Regions from separate parts of the Streptomyces mirabilis genome, predicted to be linked through region 1. Evidence: riboswitches for the same ligand, from Rfam matches in the RefSeq annotation. Region 1 holds a riboswitch; the other holds the start of a gene.
What was found. A riboswitch is a leader RNA that binds a small molecule or an ion and turns the genes downstream of it on or off. The one in region 1 is predicted to bind glycine.
Positions count from the first base shown of each region.

Region 2: linked by a shared signal. The riboswitch ahead of gcvP (aminomethyl-transferring glycine dehydrogenase) and the one ahead of gcvT (glycine cleavage system aminomethyltransferase GcvT) in region 1 are both predicted to bind glycine.

Region 1 is NZ_CP074102.1:2,385,003-2,395,485, reverse strand. Features, by position in the region: gene gcvH (glycine cleavage system protein GcvH) at 1-88, opposite strand, end outside; gene gcvT (glycine cleavage system aminomethyltransferase GcvT) at 217-1,335, opposite strand; glycine riboswitch at 1,370-1,481, opposite strand; glycine riboswitch at 1,482-1,582, opposite strand; gene SMIR_RS10320 (AAA family ATPase) at 1,751-2,431, shown strand; gene SMIR_RS10315 (enhanced serine sensitivity protein SseB) at 2,562-3,365, shown strand; partial or broken gene SMIR_RS10310 (enhanced serine sensitivity protein SseB C-terminal domain-containing protein) at 3,564-3,869, shown strand; gene SMIR_RS10305 (IS4 family transposase) at 3,930-5,537, opposite strand; partial or broken gene SMIR_RS10300 (enhanced serine sensitivity protein SseB C-terminal domain-containing protein) at 5,664-6,170, shown strand; gene SMIR_RS10295 (ABC transporter permease) at 6,514-7,521, shown strand; gene SMIR_RS10290 (ABC transporter substrate-binding protein) at 7,592-9,388, shown strand; gene SMIR_RS10285 (ABC transporter permease) at 9,500-10,483, shown strand, end outside.
Region 2 is NZ_CP074102.1:7,500,723-7,511,205, forward strand. Features, by position in the region: gene SMIR_RS33145 (MerR family transcriptional regulator) at 1-274, shown strand, start outside; gene SMIR_RS33150 (DNA polymerase IV) at 319-1,719, shown strand; gene SMIR_RS33155 (PRC-barrel domain-containing protein) at 1,807-2,178, opposite strand; glycine riboswitch at 2,293-2,388, shown strand; gene gcvP (aminomethyl-transferring glycine dehydrogenase) at 2,569-5,454, shown strand; gene SMIR_RS33165 (DUF5999 family protein) at 5,554-5,760, opposite strand; gene SMIR_RS33170 (hypothetical protein) at 6,152-6,736, opposite strand; gene SMIR_RS33175 (glutamate-cysteine ligase family protein) at 7,274-8,794, shown strand; gene SMIR_RS33180 (substrate-binding and VWA domain-containing protein) at 9,084-10,483, opposite strand, start outside.

The sequences.
Region 1 (10,483 bases):
CGGTGATGCCGACCGTCGAGACGCCGTCCTCGGCGACCGACAGCCACTCGTGCTCCTTGCTGTAGCGCAGCTGCTGGGGGTTGCTCATGGCCTGAATTCTCCTGTACGCGGGGGAGTGCGGATGAACGGGATGACCGAGTGGTCCTGGGATACGAGACGTGACACAGCGGCGTGCGTCACGTGGGCGCGCTGAACGGGGCCCTTTCGGCCCCGAAGCTACTTCTGGCGCTTGTAGAACGGCAGCGCCACGACCTCGTACGGCTCATGGCTGCCCCGGATGTCCACGCCGACCCCGGCCGTGCCCGGCGCGGCATGTGCGGCGTCGACGTACGCCATCGCGATCGGCTTGCCCAGCGTCGGGGAGGGCGCGCCGGAGGTGACCTCGCCGATCACCTTGCCGTCGGCGACGACCGAGAACCCGGCGCGCGGTACGCGACGGCCCTCGGCGACAAGCCCGACGAGTACCCGCGGGGGGTTCTCCTCGGCACGGGAGGCGGCCTCCTGGAGCGCGGCACGCCCCACGAAGTCCCCCTCCTTCTCGAACTTCACGACCCGCCCGAGCCCCGCGTCGAAGGGGGTGAGCGAGGTGGTCAGCTCATGCCCGTACAACGGCATGCCCGCCTCCAGGCGCAGCGTGTCGCGGCAGGACAGGCCGCAGGGGACGAGCCCGACGGGCGCGCCCGCGTCCGTCAGCGCCTGCCACAGCTTCTCGGCGTCGGACGGGGCCACGAACAGCTCGAAGCCGTCCTCGCCCGTGTAGCCCGTACGGGCGATCAGCGCCGGGACGCCCGCGACGGTGCCCGGCAGGCCCGCGTAGTACTTCAGCCCGTCCAGGTCGGCGTCGGTCAGCGACTTGAGGATGCCGGGGGACTCGGGGCCCTGCACGGCGATCAGCGCGTACGCGTCCCGGTCGTCGCGCACGAGGGCGTCGAAGCCGGCGGCACGCTCGGTCAGCGCGTCCAGCACCACCTGGGCGTTGGAGGCGTTCGCGACGACCATGTACTCGTTCTCGGCCAGCCGGTAGACGATCAGGTCGTCCAGGATGCCGCCGTCCTCCCGGCAGATCATCGTGTAGCGGGCGCGGCCGACGCCGGCGGAGGCGATGTTGCCGACCAGCGCGTGGTTCAGCAGGGCGGCAGCCCCAGGCCCGGTGACCGTGATCTCGCCCATGTGCGACAGGTCGAAGAGGCCGGCCCGGGTGCGCACGGCGAGGTGCTCGTCGCGTTCGGAGCCGTAGCGCAGGGGCATGTCCCAGCCCGCGAAGTCGGTCATCGTCGCGCCGAGCGAGCGATGCAGGGCATCGAGCGCGGTGAGACGGGGTGCGTTACTGCTCATCGGTGGGGCTCCCAAGGCATGACGGCGAGGTCGTTCCTCCCCATCTGTCATCGGAACCTGAGAGGTTCATCACGACCCCGCGAACGGAGGTCCTGACTTGCACCTTGGGTGGAGCCACTGGAGAGCGGCCCGCTTTTCAGATGTGCCTCGCCCGCGCGGTAACGGGGCCTGAGAGATTCAAGGGAGGGACTTGCTCCTTCGGCGCCCGGGTACCCGAAGGTTCCCGGAACTCTCCCGCGCGGATTCAAGCGGCCGGTATGCAGTTGGCGGGCACATCATCGCACGCGCCGTCCGATCACGGCAGTCCGCATCTGTAACCGGCCTGTGGCAGTCCGCGTACGGAAACGAGAGACACCGCGCATTACCTTCTCTTTACACTCGACGGGGATGGGACTCCACACCCAAGGGGAGGACGATCACGGTGAACAGGACCACGGCGTACGCCACGACCTCGGGCCTCGCGCTGCCCGAGCAGCCCGGCGCCCCGGCCAGGACCCGGGAGGCGTGCGGAGCGCTGCCGTCGGCCGTCGTCCGCGACCTCAGGGCGCGCGCGGGACACTCTCCGCACGGTCTGCACTTCGGAGCGGCCGACGTCGTCGTGGTCACCGGGTTGCCGGGCAGCGGCAAGTCGACCCTGATGCGCCGCGCCGTCGAGGGACCGCGCATCGACTCCCAGGACACCAGGGACCGCTGGGACGAGCGGGGGGCCGGCCGGCTGCCGTACGCCGTCTACCGGCCCCTCGTCCGCCTCGCGCACTACGCGGGCCTGCGCCGCGCGCTGCGCTCCGGTACCGGGGTCGTCGTGCACGACTGCGGTACGCAGGCCTGGGTGCGCCGCTGGCTCGCCCGCGAGGCCCAGCGCCGCGGTGGCACCCTCCACCTGCTGCTGCTCGACGTCACGCCCGGCACGGCGCTGGAGGGCCAGCGCGAGCGCGGCCGGGGCGTCTCGCGCTACGCGTTCGCCCGTCACCGGGGCGCGGTCGCCCGGCTGCTGCGCTCCGCCGAGCGGGGCGACCTGCCGGAGGGCTGCGGCTCGGCGGTGCTCCTCGACCGGGATGCGGCGGACGTGCTGCGGAGGATCGGCTTCGGTGACTGAGAAACGGACGGGAGTGGCGGCGAGTAGCCGAGAGCGACCGAGAGCGGTCGGGAAGTCGTACAGGCCCACTAATCTTTCCAGCCAGAACACCAGAACAGTGGTTCACCGCAGGCGGTAGACAGGTAGACAGATGGACATCCCCGACTTCCCGGACTTCTCGGCATCGGCGTACCCGCAACCCGGCTCTCACCCCCACTCGCACGGCGGCTGGCCGGGCAACGAACTGGAGGAGGTGCTCTCCGCCTCCCTCGGAGTGCCCTCGGCCGGCGGCCGCATCGTCGAGGTCCTCGGCCGCAGCTTCGTCTGGGTGCCGCTGCCCAACGGCGGCGGACCGCACGCGGGATCCCTCGACCTGCCCACCCTGGAGATCGACGGCCAGGCGTACGTGCCGGTCTTCAGCTCCGAGGAGCAGTTCCGCCAGGTCGCCGGCAGCCATCTGTCGTACACGATCGCGCCCGCGGTCGATTTCGCCCGCGGGCTGCCTCCGCAGGTCGGCATCGCGATCAACCCGGACGGGGTGGTCGGTGTGCCGCTGCCGCCCCTCGCGGTCGCCGAGCTGTGCCGGGCCGGGCGCACCCCGCTGGACGGGCCCACGAGCGGTGGCCGGGTGAAACTCTACGAGCCCGACTGGCAGGACGATCCGGTGGACTTCTTCGCCGCCGCCTCGGCCGAGTTCGCGGCGACGGGCGTCGTACGGACCGCCCGCCGTTGTCTGGCCAGCATCGAGGGCGACGACCCGGTCATGTTCGTCGGGGTCGAACTCTCCGTGTGGGAGGGAGACCTCCGCGCCCTCCCCATGGACGCGCTCTCCCGCGCCCTCTCCCGCGTCGCGGTCAAGTGGCCGGTGAACCTGGTCCTCCTGGACGTCGCCCAGGACCCGGTGGGCGACTGGATGCGAGCCCAAGTACGGCCCTTCTATCAGCAGACCCAGTAGAAGCGCCCCGCAAGGGGCGCGAGGAACTGCGCGCCCAGCCACGAACAACCCGCAGCCTCCAGACCACAACGGGCACCGAGCTCTCAACGGCTCCCCCAGCGGAGCGCATTCGCCGCTTAAGCTGGTTTCATGGCTCGGCCGGGGTTCGGCCGAGGTGTTGGTCGACGTCATGATTTCTTCACGAAGGGGCGGTTGAAGGTGAGCGCGTCGGGCACGGCCGCGGCCGGTCAGGTCGAGCACATGCTGCGCCAGGTGACGCCCGGGCGTTACGACGCCTACGAGGCGCTCCTTCGCGCGCTCGCGACCCCGTCGTCCGGTCAGGTGTGGATGCTGCTCTGGCACGGCCAGGGCGGCTCCCCGGACGCCCAGTACGGGAACATGGAGGTGGACGGCTTCGGCTACGCGCCGTGCGTCACCTCCGCCCAGGAACTCTCGGCCAGCGGCTGGAACCGGTCGTACGAGGTCGTCGACGGCCTCGACGTGGCCCGCACCCTCTACCCCAATGCCGCGTAGTTAAGCGACCTGCGGTTTCGTCAAATGGGCGGCGGGATGCGGCTCGTCACATCATGCCCAGTCCGGGACGAGGGCGTAGGTGTCCTTGGCGATCTTGCGGAGCATCCCGTCTTTCACCCAGGTCGAGAGCTGTGTCCATAGGCTCTTGATGTTGGAGCAGGCGATCGCTTCGGCGATCTCCTGTGACCGCCAGGGTCGTTCGGGATCGGTTCGCAGGAGGTCGAGCACGAGCGTCTTGCGGCCCGGAGTGAGGGATGGGCGGGTAGGAGCGGGCGGTGGCATGACCGCCTGATGGACCGCGATGTCCAGGGCAGTGATGTCCTGGCTGATCGCCGGGCGGGGGTCGACGGGGTTGCCGGGGTATCGGGTCATGGGGCACTTCACCTTGCGGGCGCTGACGCGGGGGCGCCGGGCCGGCAGCAGGTTGGCGAGTACGGCTTGGCCGATGCGTCCCGAGCACCCGCTGCTGTCTTCGGCGGGCAGGATGCCTCGCGCCGCGGTGAGCTGGTCCCGCGCTGCTTCGAGGGCCACGGTGAAGCTCACGCGGTCGGGATCAGTCCCCGACGCGGCCTCGGCGGCCTCGACCATGGCCCTGCGGAGAACCTGGTAGAAGGCCAAGGTCGCCCACAGTTCCTGCTCCAGTCCGAACGGGTCGCAAGACCGCAGGACCCGTCCGCGAAGCAGCGTGTGCCGCAGCGAATAGAAGGCCGACTCGATCTCCCACCGCTCATGGTAGAGCCGCACCAGCACGGACGCCGGGTCGCTGCCGGGGTCGAGCAGTGTGGTGACCAGACGGTAGCGGTCGTGCACGCGTTGCCCGTCGCGAAGGGTCACGGTGATGTCCGCCTCAATGACCCGGAGCTTGAGCCCGCCCAGCAGGGTGAGGTAGGAGCCGTCGGCGAGGACTTCCAGGACGACGGGCTTGCGGTGCGGGCCGAGGCGGACCAGCAGCTGAGCACCGCTGCGGGCGACGGCTGCATAGAAGTTGTTCCCGTCGAAGCCACGGTCGGCCAGGAGGAGCATTTTTGGTGACAGGAGGTGCATGAGCTGGGCGGCATGGGTCGGTTCGCCGACGCTGGTGGGGCCGAAGACTGCGCCGAGTAAGCCTCGTGTCCCGGTCTCGACCAGGGCCGTCAACCGCAGGGCCGGGTAGCCGGAGATGCCCCACCGGTGCTTGGACTTGCTGAACAGACTGCGGATCCGAGGCTGGTCAGGGGCCTTGAGCGAACTGCAGCCGTCGAAGGCGACCGTGCGCCAGGAGCGGTAGCAAGTGCCCTTCGTGCCTGGCCGGGCGAGTGGCCCGGACACCGCGTCGAACAACGCCTTCAACGGAGCCGGCCCCAGACGGCGCCGCAGATCGCGTAGTGCCTTCTCCGACGGCCGGTGCGGCGCCAGTCCGTGCAGGCCGACGACAAGCTTGTCCCAGACACGCGCATAGCCCAGGGCCGGGAACATCGCCAAAGCCAGGAGGAAGTAGATGCCGACGCGTGAGGGGAGATGCCGCAGGCGACGATGCCCGGTCCGAGTCTCCTCCAGTACGGCGTCAGCCAGTTCGAACGGCACATGCTGGGTCAACTCGCCGAGGTGCCCGGGCGCGAAAGCGCCAGCCGCGCAGGTGATGGTCTCGGTGAACGTGGTGGTGGCACACTGATCGGGCAACGGGACCTCTCGGGAGGGAAGACCTTGGTCGGCTTCTCTGCCTAACGAAGGTCCCGTTGTCACGTCCGTGGCATCGACGGGCGCAGTTTGACGAAGCCGCAGGTCGCTTAACTACGCGGCATTGCCCTCTACCCCGACCACTTCGGGCTCTGGCTCAATCCGCACGCCCCGGGCGGCGGGGTCGGCATCCCATGGCTGGATCTGCGCAGAATCGCGGCGGGTCTGGAGCGCCAGCCCGCCGGTCCGCTGGGACTGTCCGAACCCGGCATCGAGATCCCGCAGTTCTACGCCCTGCTCACCCAGAACGCACATCGCACCACCGCCGTGCGCTCGCTGCGCCGCGCCTGGGTGCAGCCGGCGCTCGGGGCGCCGTATCTGGCCATCGGGCTCGACGTCTACGACACCTCGCCGCCCGCTGTCGACTCGGTGCGGGCGATGATGCAGCAGTCCATCGGCGCGGTTCCGGACGGGCTGCCCGTGTCGACCGTCGCGATGTCGGACGAGTACGACCCGGTGGCGATGTGGCTGCGCGCCAACGCGCGGCCGTTCTACGACCGCGAGGCCCACGCGGCCCCCGCCCAGGCTCCGATGGCGGGTGGGTACGGCTATCCACCGGCACCCGGCGGATACTGATCCGACGTCCGGCGAACCGTGAAGGATCGGCACGGGTCCTTCACCGCGGCTCTGCATTTCTTCGCGCGTAGATGGCAATGGATTGTCCGGATAATGCCCGTATTCATCTCCGGCGTCCCAACTGCCCCGTGTCCGACCCCCGTTACCCGCCGTCCGGATAACGGAACCCCCCTGACAGCATCACGTTTACGCATCCATTCACCGTCAAGTCTGGCTACAGATCGCCGAGGCGTTGAAGACTCCCGCTCCAGGGGGTTTAGCCCCTGTGTACGACGGACTGATCACGCCGCTACAAGCGGCACGTGTGGGCCGGCTACCGCCGGTTGAGAGGGGTCCCTGCCAGATGACGGCACCATTGCACGAGCCGACCGCGGAAGCGGCCCCGAGTGCGGCCGAAGAAGCGGCGGCTGCCGCCGCCGGCGAGAAGGTCGTGCAGGGACGTTCCCTGGGCCGGATCGCCTGGGAGCGCCTGAAGAGGGACAAGCTCGCGCTGACCGGCGGCATCGTCGTGCTCGTCCTCATCGTGATCGCCCTGCTCGCGCCAGTGATCACCCACCTGCTCGGTCAGGACCCGGACACCTTCAACGAGAAGCTGATCGACCCTCTGTTCGGCACTCCCACGGGGTCATTGGGCGGCATCAGCGGCGACCACCTGCTGGGCGTCGAGCCCGTCAACGGCCGCGACATTCTCGCCCGCATCCTCTACGGTGCCCGCGTCTCGCTCCTGGTGGGCTTCCTCTCCGCCGTCGTCGCGGTCATCCTCGGCACCGTGCTCGGCATCCTGGCGGGCTTCTTCGGAGGCTGGGTGGACTCGCTCATCAGCCGCGTGATGGACGGCCTGCTGGCCTTCCCGCAACTCCTGTTCACGATCGCCCTGGTCTCGGTGATGCCGAACGACATGCTGGGCCTGTCCGGCTCCAACGTGCGCGTGTTCGTGATGATCCTGGTCATCGGCTTCTTCGGCTGGCCCTACATCGGACGCGTGGTGCGCGGCCAGACGCTCTCGATGCGTGAGCGCGAGTACGTCGAGGCCGCGCGATCGCTGGGCGCCGGGCGGTTCTACATCCTGTTCAAGGAACTGCTGCCCAACCTGGTCGCGCCCATCATCGTGTACACGACGATGATGATCCCCACCAACATCCTCACCGAGGCGGCCCTCAGCTTCCTGGGCGTGGGCGTCAAGCCGCCCACCTCGTCCTGGGGACAGATGCTGTCGAGCGCCATCGACTACTACGAGTCCGACCCCATGTACATGGTGGTCCCGGGTGTGGCGATCTTCATCACCGTCCTGGCCTTCAACCTCTTCGGAGACGGCGTGCGGGATGCGCTGGACCCGAAGGCATCCCGCTGAACAGCCGTACCCCAAGCGTCCCGTGGCACCAATCACGGGGTCTCTCATCAAATCCGGAGGATCCGAGATCGTGACTACCCAACGCACCTCAGGGCGGCGTAAGCAGGCGTTTGCCGCCGCTGCTGCGGTCGCCGCACTGCTGACCACGGCGGCGTGCGGCGGCGGCAGCGACGACAACAACGGTTCGAAGACCGGCGCCGCCGGCTTCGACGCCGCCAACAACAAGGTCGCCCAGGCCTCCCTGGTCAAGAAGGGCGGCACGCTGCGGTTCGGCGGTGCCCAGGACGCCGACTCGTGGGACACCACGCGTGGCTACTACGGCTTCATGTGGGACTTCGCGCGCTACTACAGCCGCCAGCTGGTCACGGGCAAGACGGAGCCGGGCAAGGCGGGCGCCGAGCTCACCCCGGACCTCGCCACGGGTCTCGCGAAGGTCACGGACGACGGCAAGACCTACACGTACACCCTGCGTGACGGCGTCACGTGGGAGGACGGCAAGGCGATCACGTCCAAGGACGTGAAGTACGGCATCGAGCGCGTGTGGGCGCAGGACGTGCTGTCCGGCGGTCCGACGTACCTCAAGGACTTCCTGGACCCCAAGGGCGAGTACAAGGGTCCCTACAAGGACACGTCCAAGGACAAGCTGGGCCTGAAGGCCATCACCACGCCGGACGACAAGACGATCGTCTTCCACCTCCCCAAGGCCAACTCGGACTTCCAGGAGGTGCTGGGTCTGGTCTCGGCCTCCCCGGTCCGCCAGGACATGGACACCAAGTCCAAGTACGGCCTGAAGCCGTTCTCCTCCGGCCCGTACAAGTTCGACTCGTACAGCCCGGGCAAGAGCCTGACGCTGGTGCGCAACACGAACTGGAAGCAGTCCTCGGACCCGATCCGCAAGGCGTACCCGGACAAGATCACCGTCCAGTTCTACTCGGACGCCAACCAGCTGGACCAGCGCCTGCTCAACGGTGACCTGGACCTGGACATCAACCAGACCGGCATGTCCCCGCAGGGCCGCACCACCGCCCTGAAGGAGCACAAGGCCAACCTGGACAACCCGATCTCGGGTTACATCCGGTACGCGGCCTTCCCGCAGAGCGTGAAGCCGTTCGACAACGTCGAGTGCCGCAAGGCCGTGATCCTCGGCGCGGACCACGTCTCGCTGCAGACCGCGCGCGGTGGCCCGATCGCCGGTGGTGACATCGGCACCAACATGCTCCCGCCGTCCGTCCCGGGCGCCGAGGGCCAGAAGTACGACCCGTACGGCATCTCCGGTGCCGACAAGAACGGCAACGTCGAGAAGGCCAAGGCGGCGCTGAAGGCGTGCGGCAAGCCGAACGGCTTCTCCACCACCATCGCGGTGCGCAACAACAAGCCGGTCGAGGTCGCCACGGCCCAGTCGCTCCAGGCGTCGCTGAAGAAGATCGGCATCAACGCGCAGATCGACCAGTTCGACGGTTCGCAGACCACCGGCATCATCGGCAGCCCTTCGAACGTGAAGAAGAAGGGCTACGGCATCATCATCATGGGCTGGGGTCCGGACTTCCCGACCGTCCAGGGCTTCGGTCTGCCGCTGTGGGACAGCAAGTACATCGCGCCGAGCGGTAACAACAACTTCTCCCTGATCAACGACAAGACCATCGACGGTCTGTTCGACCAGTACGTCACCACGCTGGACGAGGCGGGCAAGACCAAGATCTCGACCGAGATCAACCACAAGGTCATGGAGGGCGCGTACTACCTGCCCTTCACCTTCGAGAAGTTCATCAACTGGCGCAGCGACAACCTCGCGAACGTCTACACGACGGACAACTACAGCGGTACGTACGACTTCGTCAACCTCGGCCTGAAGAACCCGAAGAAGTAAACCGGCACACCCGCCGTACAGGCACGAAAGGCAGGTGAAGGCCGGCGCGGCGTGGTCGCGGGCCATCGGATGACCTCCGGTGGCCCGCGGCCCCGCGGCGGGCCGTAAGCTGTGCTCGCTTACCTCATCAGGCGGCTGTTCGCCGCCGCAGTGATGCTCGTGGTCATCGTCATGGTGGTCTTCGGCATCTTCTTCCTCGTCCCCAAGTGGGCGGGCGTCGACATCGCCTCGAGCTTCGTGGGCAAGCAGGCCGACCCGGCAGCCGTCGAGGCCGTACGGCAGAAGCTGGGCCTGAGCGACCCGATCTACTCCCAGGTCTGGGAGTTCTTCAAGGGCATCTTCGCCGGCCGCACCTACTCGGGCGGTGGCGACGTCACGCACTGCGCGGCGCCCTGCTTCGGCTATTCCTTCCGCAGCGAGCAGGCCGTCTGGCCGGTGCTCACCGACCGCTTCCCGGTGACCCTGGGGCTCGCGCTCGGTGCCGCCGTGCTGTGGCTGGTCTTCGGTGTCGCGGCCGGTGTGCTCTCCGCGCTCAAGCGGGGCAGCATCTGGGACCGTGGCGCGATGGTCGTCGCCCTGGCGGGCGTCTCCCTCCCCATCTACTTCACCGGTCTGCTCAGCCTGGCGATCTTCGCCTTCGGCCTGAAATGGATCAACGCGCAGTACGTGCCCTTCGACCAGAGCATCAGCGGCTGGTTCGGCGGCATGATCCTGCCCTGGATCACCCTCGCGTTCCTCTACGCGGCGATGTACGCCCGGATCACCCGCGCCACCATGCTGGAGATCCTCGGCGAGGACTACATCCGCACGGCACGCGCCAAGGGCCTCAAGGAGCAGGTCGTCATCGGCAAGCACGCCATGCGCTCCACGATGACCCCCATCCTCACCATGCTGGGCATGGACCTCGGCGCCCTCATCGGCGGCGCCATCCTGACGGAGTCGACGTTCAACCTGCCCGGCCTCGGCCGCGCGGTGCTCGACGCCATCCGGAACCAGGACCTGCCCATCATCCTGGGCGTCACCCTGATCACTTCTCTCGCGGTGCTGATCGCCAACCTCGTGGTGGACGTCCTGTACGCCGTGATCGACCCCCGA
Region 2 (10,483 bases), 5.1 Mb from region 1:
GGTCCAGCACCTCAGGGAACGCGGCTTCCGGGACCTGGAGCGGATGACGCTGATGAGCGACGGCGCGACCGTCTACGAATGTTCCTCGCCCGACGAGGTCCACGCCCTGTTGCAGGGCGGCCAGGGTGTCTTCGGGATCGCCGTGGGCGTGGTGTGGCGGGACGTCGAGAGCGCGCTCTCGCAGTTGCACGGGGAGCGCGTGGACACGGGCGAGACGCTCGTCGGGCACAACCCGACGGACGAGCTGGCGCGTCGGCGCAATCGGGCCGTCTGAGGTCCGCAAAGGCATTGTCAGTGGCGTAGGGCAGCATCGGACATGTGAGAACCGCGCCTACGATCCTGCATCTCGACATGGATGCCTTCTTCGCCTCGGCGGAGCAGGCAGCCAAGCCGAGCCTGCGCGGGAAGGCCGTTGTTGTGGGCGGACTCGGACCCCGCGGAGTCGTCGCGACCGCCTCGTACGAGGCACGGGTCTTCGGGGTGCACTCGGCGATGCCCATGGCCCAGGCACGGCGGCTGGCGCCGAACGCCGCATATCTCGTCCCCCGCTTCACCCTCTACCGGGAGGTCAGCGAGCAGGTGATGGGGCTGCTGGGGGCGCTGTCGCCGTTGGTGGAGCCGCTGAGCCTTGACGAGGCGTTCGTCGATCTGGAGGCGGGGGAGGCGGCCTGGGACGAGGCTTCCGCGCGGCTGGCCGGGGTGAAACTGCGCGCGGACATCCGGGCCGTCACGGGGCTGACGGGTTCGGTGGGGCTCGCCGCGTCCAAGATGCTCGCCAAGATCGCTTCGGAGCAGGCGAAGCCCGACGGTCTCGTGGTCATCGAACCGGGGACGGAGCGCGCGCTGCTGGGGCCGATGTCGGTGCGGACGCTGCCGGGTGTCGGGCCGGCGACCGGGGACCATCTGCGCCGGGCAGGGATCACCACGGTCGACGAGATCGCCGAGGCGGGCGAGGACGAACTCGTACGGCTGGTGGGGAAGGCGCACGGGCACGCGCTCTACGCGATGGCGCTGGCGCACGACGAGCGGCCCGTGGTGGCCGAGCGGGAGACGAAGTCCGTGTCGGTGGAGGACACGTACGACGTGGACATCCACGACCGGATGCGGGTCGGCTTGGAGGTGCAGCGGCTCGCCGACCGGTGTGTGCGGCGGTTGCGGGGTGCGGGGCTGTCCGGGCGGACCATCGTGCTGAAGGTGCGGAGGTACGACTTCTCGACGCTGACCCGGTCCGAGACGCTGCGGGGGCCGACGGACGACCCCGGCGTCGTACGGGAGGCCGCCGCACGGCTTCTGGAAGCGGTGGACACGACCGGGGGCGTGCGGCTGCTGGGGGTCGGCGTCTCGGGGCTCGCCGACTACACGCAGGAGGACCTGTTCGCCCAGGCCCAGGCCCAGGCGCAAGCGGAGGCGGAGGCGGAGGCCGCCGCGGGGGAGTCGGCGGTACTGGAGCATCCGGGCGAAGAGAGGGCGGAGGGAGCGGCTGCCGAGCAGGCGCCGCCTGCCGAGCGGCGGTGGCCTGCGGGGCATGACGTGCGGCACGCGGAGTTCGGGCACGGGTGGGTGCAGGGGAGCGGGCTCGGGAGGGTGACCGTGCGGTTCGAGACGCCTTACTCAGAGCCGGGGCGTGTGCGGACGTTTCGTACGGATGATGTTGCGTTGGAGTTGGCTGATCCGTTGCCGTTGGTGATGGGGGCCGTGTGCGATCGCCGTGGGGGGTGAGGTCGGTTCGACAGTCGCGGGTTGCTTGTGGCTGGTCAGTTCCGCGCGCTCCTGGAGAGGCGCGTCAGCGGGGCGCAGACCGCGAAGTCACCCTTCGTCCGTGCCTGCCAGGCGGCCGAAGTCGCGGTCCGGGGGTGGAGGTGGGGGCGTCACGTCCAGGCCGTAGTGGTGGTAGAGCTGGAGTTCCTGTTCGGGGGAGAGGTGGCGGCCCACGCCGAAGTCGGGGGCGTCCTTGATCAGGGCGCGGTCGAAGGGGACACGCAGCGTGCCCTCGACGACTTCGCTGGGCTCCAGGGGGACGAAGGCGTCCCTGCTGAACAGGCCCGTCCGTATGGCGGCCCACTCCGGGACGCCCGTCGCGTCGTCGAGATAGACCTCGTCGACCGTGCCGATCTTGGCGCCGTTGCGGTCGAGCGCCTTGCGGCCGATCAGGTTGCGCGGATCGATGTCGGTCTGCACGGTCCCTCCACTCGCTAGCAACTCATCCGTAAGCACTACAAAAGAGCACATTCGGGAAGGTGGCCACTCGAAAGCTCGTGCGTTGTCCTCGCTGGTAGGCTGGCAAGCGGCTGCTGACCCCGTGCGGGAGAGTCCTCCAGACACCATCGGAGGCGCCGAAGGAGCAAATCCTCCCCGGAATCTCTCAGGCACACGTACCGCACGGACGAGGTCACTCTGGAAAGCAGGGCGGGTGTCGAAGGCCTCCGCTCTCACCGACGGTGAAAGCCGGGTCGCAGTGAGCGGGCGGTCCGGTGAAGCTCTCAGGTTGAGATGACAGAGGGGGAGGCCGTCGGGGTACCCACGCCGTGGTGCCCCTCGAAGGTCGTGTCAGACCAGGAGGCCTCCGCAATGACCGCCCATCGCATTCCGCTCTCCGAGCTCGAACAGGGAATCCCCTTCGAGCAGCGCCACATCGGGCCCGACCCCGAGGCGCGGGCCAAGATGCTCGCGCAGGTCGGGTACGGCTCGCTCGACGAGCTGACGGCCGCCGCTGTGCCGGACGTCATCAAGAACGCCGAGGCGCTGGAGCTGCCGGGCGCGCGCACCGAGGCCGAGGTACTGGCCGAGCTGCGCTCCCTCACGGACCGCAACCAGGTGCTCGACTCGATGATCGGCCTCGGCTACTACGGCACGTTCACGCCGCCGGTGATCCTGCGCAACGTCATGGAGAACCCGGCCTGGTACACCGCGTACACGCCGTACCAGCCGGAGATCTCCCAGGGGCGGCTCGAAGCGCTGCTGAACTTCCAGACCGTCGTCGCCGAGCTGACCGGGCTGCCCACCTCCGGCGCCTCGCTGCTCGACGAGGGCACCGCCGCCGCCGAGGCGATGGCGCTGTCCCGGCGCATGGGCAAGAACAAGAAGGGCCTCTTCCTGGTCGACGCGGACACCCTGCCGCAGACCGTCGCCGTCATCGAGACCCGCGCCGAGCCGACCGGCGTCGAGATCGTCGTCGCCGACCTGGGCGAGGGCATCCCGGCCGAGATCGCCGGGCGTGAGATCAACGGCGTGCTGATCCAGTACCCGGGCGCCTCCGGTGCCGTACGAGACCTGAAGCCCGTCATCGAGCAGGCGCACGAGCTCGGCGCGGTCGTCACGGTCGCCGCCGACCTGCTCGCTCTCACGCTGCTCACCTCGCCCGGTGAGCTCGGCGCCGACATCGCGATCGGTACGACCCAGCGCTTCGGCGTGCCGATGGGCTTCGGCGGTCCGCACGCCGGATACATGGCGGTGCGAGAGAAGTTCGCGCGCAGCCTGCCCGGCCGCCTGGTGGGCGTCTCCGTGGACGCCGACGGACACAAGGCGTACCGGCTCGCCCTGCAGACGCGGGAGCAGCACATCCGCCGCGAGAAGGCGACCAGCAACATCTGTACGGCGCAGGTGCTGCTCGCGGTGATGGCCGGCATGTACGCCGTCTACCACGGTCCCGAGGGCCTGCGGACCATCGCGCGGCGTACGCACCGGTACGCCACGATCCTCGCCGCGGGCCTGACGGCCGGCGGGGTCGAGGTCGTGCACGGTGCCTACTTCGACACGCTGACCGCGCGGGTGCCGGGCCGGGCCGCCGAGGTCGTGGCGGGCGCGCGCAGCGGAGGCGTCAACCTCCATCTCGTCGACGCCGACCACGTGTCGATCGCCTGCGACGAGACCACCGCCCGCAAGCAGGTGGGCGCCGTCTGGACCGCGTTCGGTGTCGACGGTGACATCGAGGCCCTGGATGCCATCGCCGAGGACACGCTGCCCGCGGCGCTGCTGCGCACCGACGACTACCTCACGCACGCGGTCTTCCACCAGTACCGCTCCGAGACCGCGATGCTGCGCTACCTGCGCAGGCTGTCCGACCGTGACTACGCGCTCGACCGCGGCATGATCCCGCTGGGCTCCTGCACCATGAAGCTCAACGCGACCACCGAGATGGAGCCGGTCACCTGGCCCGAGTTCGGCCAGCTGCACCCCTTCGTGCCCGCCGAGCAGGCGCAGGGCTATCTCACCCTCATCCAGGAGCTGGAGGAGCGGCTCGCCGAGGTCACGGGGTACGACAAGGTGTCGCTCCAGCCGAACGCGGGCTCCCAGGGCGAGCTGGCCGGGCTGCTCGCCGTACGCGGCTACCACCGGGCCAACGGCGATGACCAGCGCACGGTCTGCCTGATCCCGTCCTCCGCGCACGGCACGAACGCCGCGAGCGCCGTGATGGCCGGCATGAAGGTCGTCGTCGTGAAGACCGCCGAGGACGGCGAGATCGACGTCGAGGACCTGCGCGCGAAGATCGAGCAGTACCGCGACGAGCTGTCCGTGCTGATGATCACGTACCCCTCGACGCACGGTGTGTTCGAGGAGCACGTCGCCGACATCTGCGCGCAGGTGCACGAGGCGGGCGGGCAGGTGTACGTCGACGGTGCCAACCTCAACGCGCTGGTGGGCCTCGCCAAGCCGGGCCACTTCGGCGGTGACGTCTCCCACCTGAACCTGCACAAGACGTTCTGCATCCCGCACGGCGGTGGCGGTCCGGGCGTGGGCCCGGTCGGCGTACGCGCGCACCTGGCGCCGTACCTGCCGAACCACCCGCTGCAGCCCGCGGCCGGTCCCGAGACCGGCGTGGGACCGATCTCGGCCGCTCCCTGGGGCTCGGCGGGCATTCTGCCGATCTCCTGGGCGTACGTCCGTCTCATGGGCGGTGAGGGCCTCAAGCGGGCCACGCAGGTGGCGGTGCTGTCCGCGAACTACATCGCCAAGCGCCTGGAGCCGCACTTCCCGGTGCTCTACACCGGCCCCGGCGGGCTGGTCGCGCACGAGTGCATCATCGATCTGCGTCCGCTGACCAAGGCGACCGGCGTCAGCGTCGACGACATCGCCAAGCGGCTCATCGACTATGGCTTCCACGCGCCGACGATGTCCTTCCCGGTGGCCGGCACGCTGATGATCGAGCCCACCGAGTCCGAGGACCTGATCGAGCTCGACCGGTTCTGCGAGGCGATGATCGCCATTCGTGCGGAGATCGACAAGGTCGGCTCGGGCGTCTGGGCGGCCGAGGACAACCCTCTGCGGAACGCGCCGCACACCGCCGCCGCACTCGGCGGCGAGTGGGAGCACGCGTACACCCGCGAGGAGGCCGTCTTCCCGGCCGGTGTCTCGGCCGCGGACAAGTACTGGCCGCCGGTGCGCCGCATCGACCAGGCGTACGGCGACCGGAACCTGGTCTGTTCCTGCCCGCCGCTGGACGCTTACGAAGCGTAGTCACCCTCGGATACGCGTCGGGGCCGGTTCGGAGATCACGTCTCCGGGCCGGCCCCTCTCCATGTCCGGGTGGCGGTCACCGTCACCCGGTTGTGCGGCTCAGGCGGCCGTCATCACGTGCTCGCTGCCCTGGGGGCGGTGCGGGGCGATGATCTGGCCGTCGGGCAGGAGCTCACCGGTGTCCTCGAAGAGCAGAACGCCGTTGCACAGCAGGCTCCATCCCTGCTCCGGGTGGTGCGCCACGAGGCGGGCGGACTCCCGGTCGGCTGATTCGGCTGTCGGACACGGTGGCTGGTGCTGGCACATGGATGGGATCTTTCGCTGGGATGAGAGATGAGTGGTGGCTGTGGTGTCTTTCCCGCGGCTTGAAGTGCTCATGGCCGCCCCCCGGTGGTGTGTGTTTGGAACCCAGTGTTGCCCTACGGGCGTCAATCCGCAGGGATTTCGCAGCAGCGCTCCTCACAGGTTGGAGACGCCTCACCCGTGCGGACGGTTCAGTCCAACTGCACGGTCCCTTCGGGGGGTTCGTGGTGGCCGGATGGGGCTAGTCCGGTCGGGGCGGAGGGGCGTTCTCCCTCGTACGAGCGCTGTGGGGCCCGAACGAGCGGACGGGTTCGGTCGGCAACGTGCCCCGCGACCGGGACAGCGGTGGCGGGGCACGGGGCGATGCGGTCGGTGTGCTTCTCCGGGTGGGTGATTACGCGGGCGAGCTGAGCAGTGGGGCGGGGGTGAGCCGGTGCGTGAGGACCGGGAGGAGTTCGGCGACGCGGTGCGGGCGATGCGGGGCGATACCGGGCGGCGCGGGCGCCAGCGGCACCAGGAGATCGGTGGCGGCCGGGTGCCCGGTGGCGCCGTCCGCGGCGCAGTCGCCGTGCAGCCAGAGGGTGAGCATGTAGAGCTCGGGAACGGACAACAGCCGCGGCTGGTACGGCTGGCCCATGTTCTCGGCGTGACGCAGGGCGCGCTCGGTGGAGGCGATGTAGGGGCCTTCGAAGAAGTGCGAGAAGGCCCAGCCGTCGGGAGTGAGCATGGTGTCGGCCGCGGCCACCGACCGCTCGCCGCAGCGGATCAGGAAGCGCCATCCGGCGAGCCGGGTGGTGGAGGCGCCGGCCGGTGTGATGCGGTCCAGAACGTGTACGGGCAACGGGAGTTCGGGGGTGACGGGTCCCTGGGCCATGCGTAGGGACGGGGTGCGGGCCTCGCGGACTGCGGTGGGGGAACCGAGTGCCGTGAGGACGGTGCGCAGGGCGGGCGAGGGAGCCGGGGGGACATGCAGCGGCATGGTGGGTCGCCTCTCATTCGACAGGCACAGTGGCGCGAGGGCGGGGGCGGACGGCGCTGTCAGCTCTCGGGGTCGGAGGGGCGAGGGGGCTGGATCTGCCGACAGGATGTCGCCTGCCGCACGTCACCTCGACGACAGGACCTAGGACCGCGAGCGCCAACTCTCCGCCTCGTTTGCGGAGTTTATACGACACGTGTTCAGATGGTGTTTCATCTAGCTGTCCTGAATATGAAGAGCAAGGCGATATTCGGTCGATGAAACGAGAGGTTCATCCCGATTCCGTGTCGGGCCCCGCCGGTGACCTCGGATTGCTTTGTCGGAGCGGTCGGCCGATTCTCGTCGGCGTTTTTCACGAGATCGTGTCAGGCTGAAACCGCGCCCTGGTTCATGCCCCGTGAATGTGCCTCCGGACAACGGGTACCAGGGTATCGGTCGACGAGGCCGTACAGGGCGTTATCGATCGTGTTGCCTGGGCATCATCCTCCGGGACGGCAGGGGCCGGAGGATCGGTCTGCCCATTCGAGGAGGGACGCTTCGATGGGAGAGAAGGTCGTGGCAGGGTCGTACGACCTGTCCGATCGCCGACACTACCGAGGCAAGCTCCGGCAGTGTCTGGCGGGGCTGGCGCGACTGCTGGAGGAGAAGCGGTTCGATCGCCCGAAGAATCTCATGGGGCTGGAGATCGAACTGAATCTCGCCGGGCCCGACGGCATGCCCAGGATGATGAATGCGCAAGTACTCGAAAGGATTGCGAGCCGAGACTTTCAAACAGAACTTGCCATGTTCAACCTGGAAGTCAACATAGCCCCACATCGATTGGACGGCCGGGTATTCGACCGGCTCGCCGAGGAGCTGCACACCTCGCTCGCATATGCCCATCGAAAGGCCGGCGAACTCGACGCGGGAATCATGATGATCGGGATTCTGCCGACCCTCGACCGTGACGACCTGGTCTCCTCGAACCTGTCGGACGTCGATCGCTACACCCTGCTCAACGATCAGATCGTGGCCGCCCGCGGCGAGGACTTCGTGCTCGACATCGACGGGGTGGAGCGCCTCGTCTGTACGTCGAAGTCCATCGCGCCCGAGGCCGCCTGCACCTCCGTGCAGTTGCATCTCCAGGTCACTCCGGCCCGCTTCGCGGACGTGTGGAACGCGGCGCAGGCCGTTGCCGCCGTGCAGGTCGCGATCGGTGCCAACTCGCCCTTCCTGTTCGGCCGTGAGCTGTGGCGTGAGTCGCGCCCGCCGTTGTTCCAGCAGTCCACCGACACCCGGCCGCCCGAGCTCCAGGCGCAGGGGGTGCGTCCGCGCACCTGGTTCGGCGAGCGGTGGATCTCCTCGGCGTACGACCTCTTCGAGGAGAACCTGCGCTTCTTCCCGCCTCTGCTGCCCATCAGCGACGAGGAGGACCCGCTCGCGGTCCTCGACGCCGGAGGCATTCCCAGGCTCGCCGAACTCGTGCTGCACAACGGCACGGTCTACCGCTGGAACCGGCCCGTGTACGACGTCGCCGACGGAGTCCCGCACCTGCGCGTCGAGAACCGGGTGCTGCCTGCCGGTCCCACCGTCACCGATGTCGTCGCCAACGCGGCGTTCTACTACGGGGTCGTGCGTGCGCTCGCCGAGGAGGCGCGGCCCGTGTGGACACGGCTGTCGTTCGAGTCCGCGGCGGCCAACTTCGACGCGGCCTGCCGCCATGGCATCGACGCGCGTCTGGAGTGGCCGCGGCGGGGACGGTACGGGGGTACCACCGCGCAGGTCGAGGCCGTGCACCTGGTCCGTGACGAACTGCTGCCGCTCGCCGCGGCGGGGCTGGACGCGTGGGGCGTCGAGCCGGCCGACCGGGACTATTACCTGGGGGTGATCGAGGACCGGTGCCGGTTGCGGGCCAACGGGGCGACCTGGCAGGCGGCCACGTTCCACCAGGCGCTGGAGAAGGGTCTCGGGAGGAATGCCGCGCTGGCCGCGACCACCCGGCGCTACGGCGAGTTGATGCACCTCGGTGAGCCCGTGCACACCTGGCCGGTGGGACTGCCGGAGCGGGTACCGCTGGGCTGATCGGGGCGGGCTGGTCGTAGTGGGGGTGAGGGGGATGAGTTCCCCGAGCCGGTGTCCCCGGGGCAGGCTGCCTGTAGTGGGTGTGGATGGGGCGGATGGCCTGTGTGGGAATTCCTGGACCGGGATGGCCCGCGGGAGTGTCCCTGGGCAGGGTGGTCTGTGGTGGTGACCCGGGTGGGGGCCGCCCGCGCCGGTGCGCCGGGTCCGGCGGGGTGTGGCGCTGCGCCCCGGGCAGGGTGGCCTGCGTTGCTGCCCCGGGCGGGCTGTGGTGGTGGTTATTTGGGGGGTGTCAGCCTTGGCTCTGGCTGCCCGCTGCAACGATCGCCTTGAGGATCACCGAGTGGATCTGCGTGGGGTCGTTGACCTGCTGGCCGGAGCCGCCGGTCGCCTTGGCGATCTCCTGGACCTCTGCCTTGTCGGCGTCCGGGCCCACGGCGATCGCGATGAGCGGCACCGGGCGCCGCGGGTCGGTGAGCTTCTGCAGTTGGGTGACGAGGGCGGAGCGCGAGATGCTTCCCGGGTCCTGGTTGACGCCGTCGGTCAGCAGCACCAGCGCGTTGAACTTCCCCTTGACATAGGAGGAGGTGGCCGCCTTGTACGCGGCGAGCGTGGTGTCGTACAGGCCCGTCGCGCCGTTCGGGACGGGAGTCAGGGAGCTGAACGCCGCCGACAGCCTGTCCCGCTGGGTGCCGTTGCCCTTGTGGTCGCCCAGGCGTTCCGTGGGCACCAGCACCCGGTAGTCGCGGTCGCCGTCCAGGCGGGTGGAGAACTTCCACAGCCCGATCTCGTCCTCCGAGGTGAAGGTCGCGAGGGCCTGCAGCAGGGACGCCCTGGTGACGTCCATACGGGACTGGCCGGTGCCCGGCACCGGCTGCGCCATGGACGCGGAGGCGTCGACGACCGTGGTGATCCGGGCGCTCTGCACCGTGATCGTCCACGTGCCGAGTGCCTCGTCGACCGCCTTCGCCGGTGCGGGGTCGAGCGGGGCGCGAGCGAACGGCTGCGGGGCGCGGCCGCCGGCCTTAGTGACCAGCGCGGGCGAGACCTTCTCGTCGTCCGTGCGGAACCCGTACCGCTCCAGGATCCGCCGCCCGTCCGACTCGCCGAGCAGCGTCATGAACCGAAGCGCGGCACGGCTCGTGTCGGTGTTCAGCCGTGACTCGTCGACCAGGGTGAAGGGGTAGTCGAGCCGCGGTGATCCGTCCTTGGGGTAGAAGAGGTCGAGTCCGGCGCCTCTGTCGGCCGAGGAGTTGTACGCGAACGCCGACTGCTCGGAGAGGATCAGCGCCTGGTTGCGGTTCGGGTTGCCCTGCTCGGAGCCGGAGGAGTCGTGCGGGAGGGTGCCCAGGACCTGGCTGTCGCTGTCGGACGTGCGCTGGGAGAGTGTCTTCGCCATGGCCGCCGCCTGGGCGTCCCCTCCCTTGATGGTGGCAGCGGCGGTGCCGAGCTGGGTCAGCGCGAGCAGGCCGGCCGCGCTGTGCACCGGGTCGGCCGCACCGAGCCTCAGCCGGTCGTCCTGCATCGAGGCGCCCGCCAACTCGGTCCAGGTGTACGTCTTCCCGGGCCACCCCAGCGACTTCGCGGCCGACGGGACCATCGCGACGCCGACCGGAGAGGAGGCGACGCTGCCCGCCGCGGTCACCCGCGTCGCGTTGCTCTCACCGGTGACCCGGCTCACCCACAGGGCGG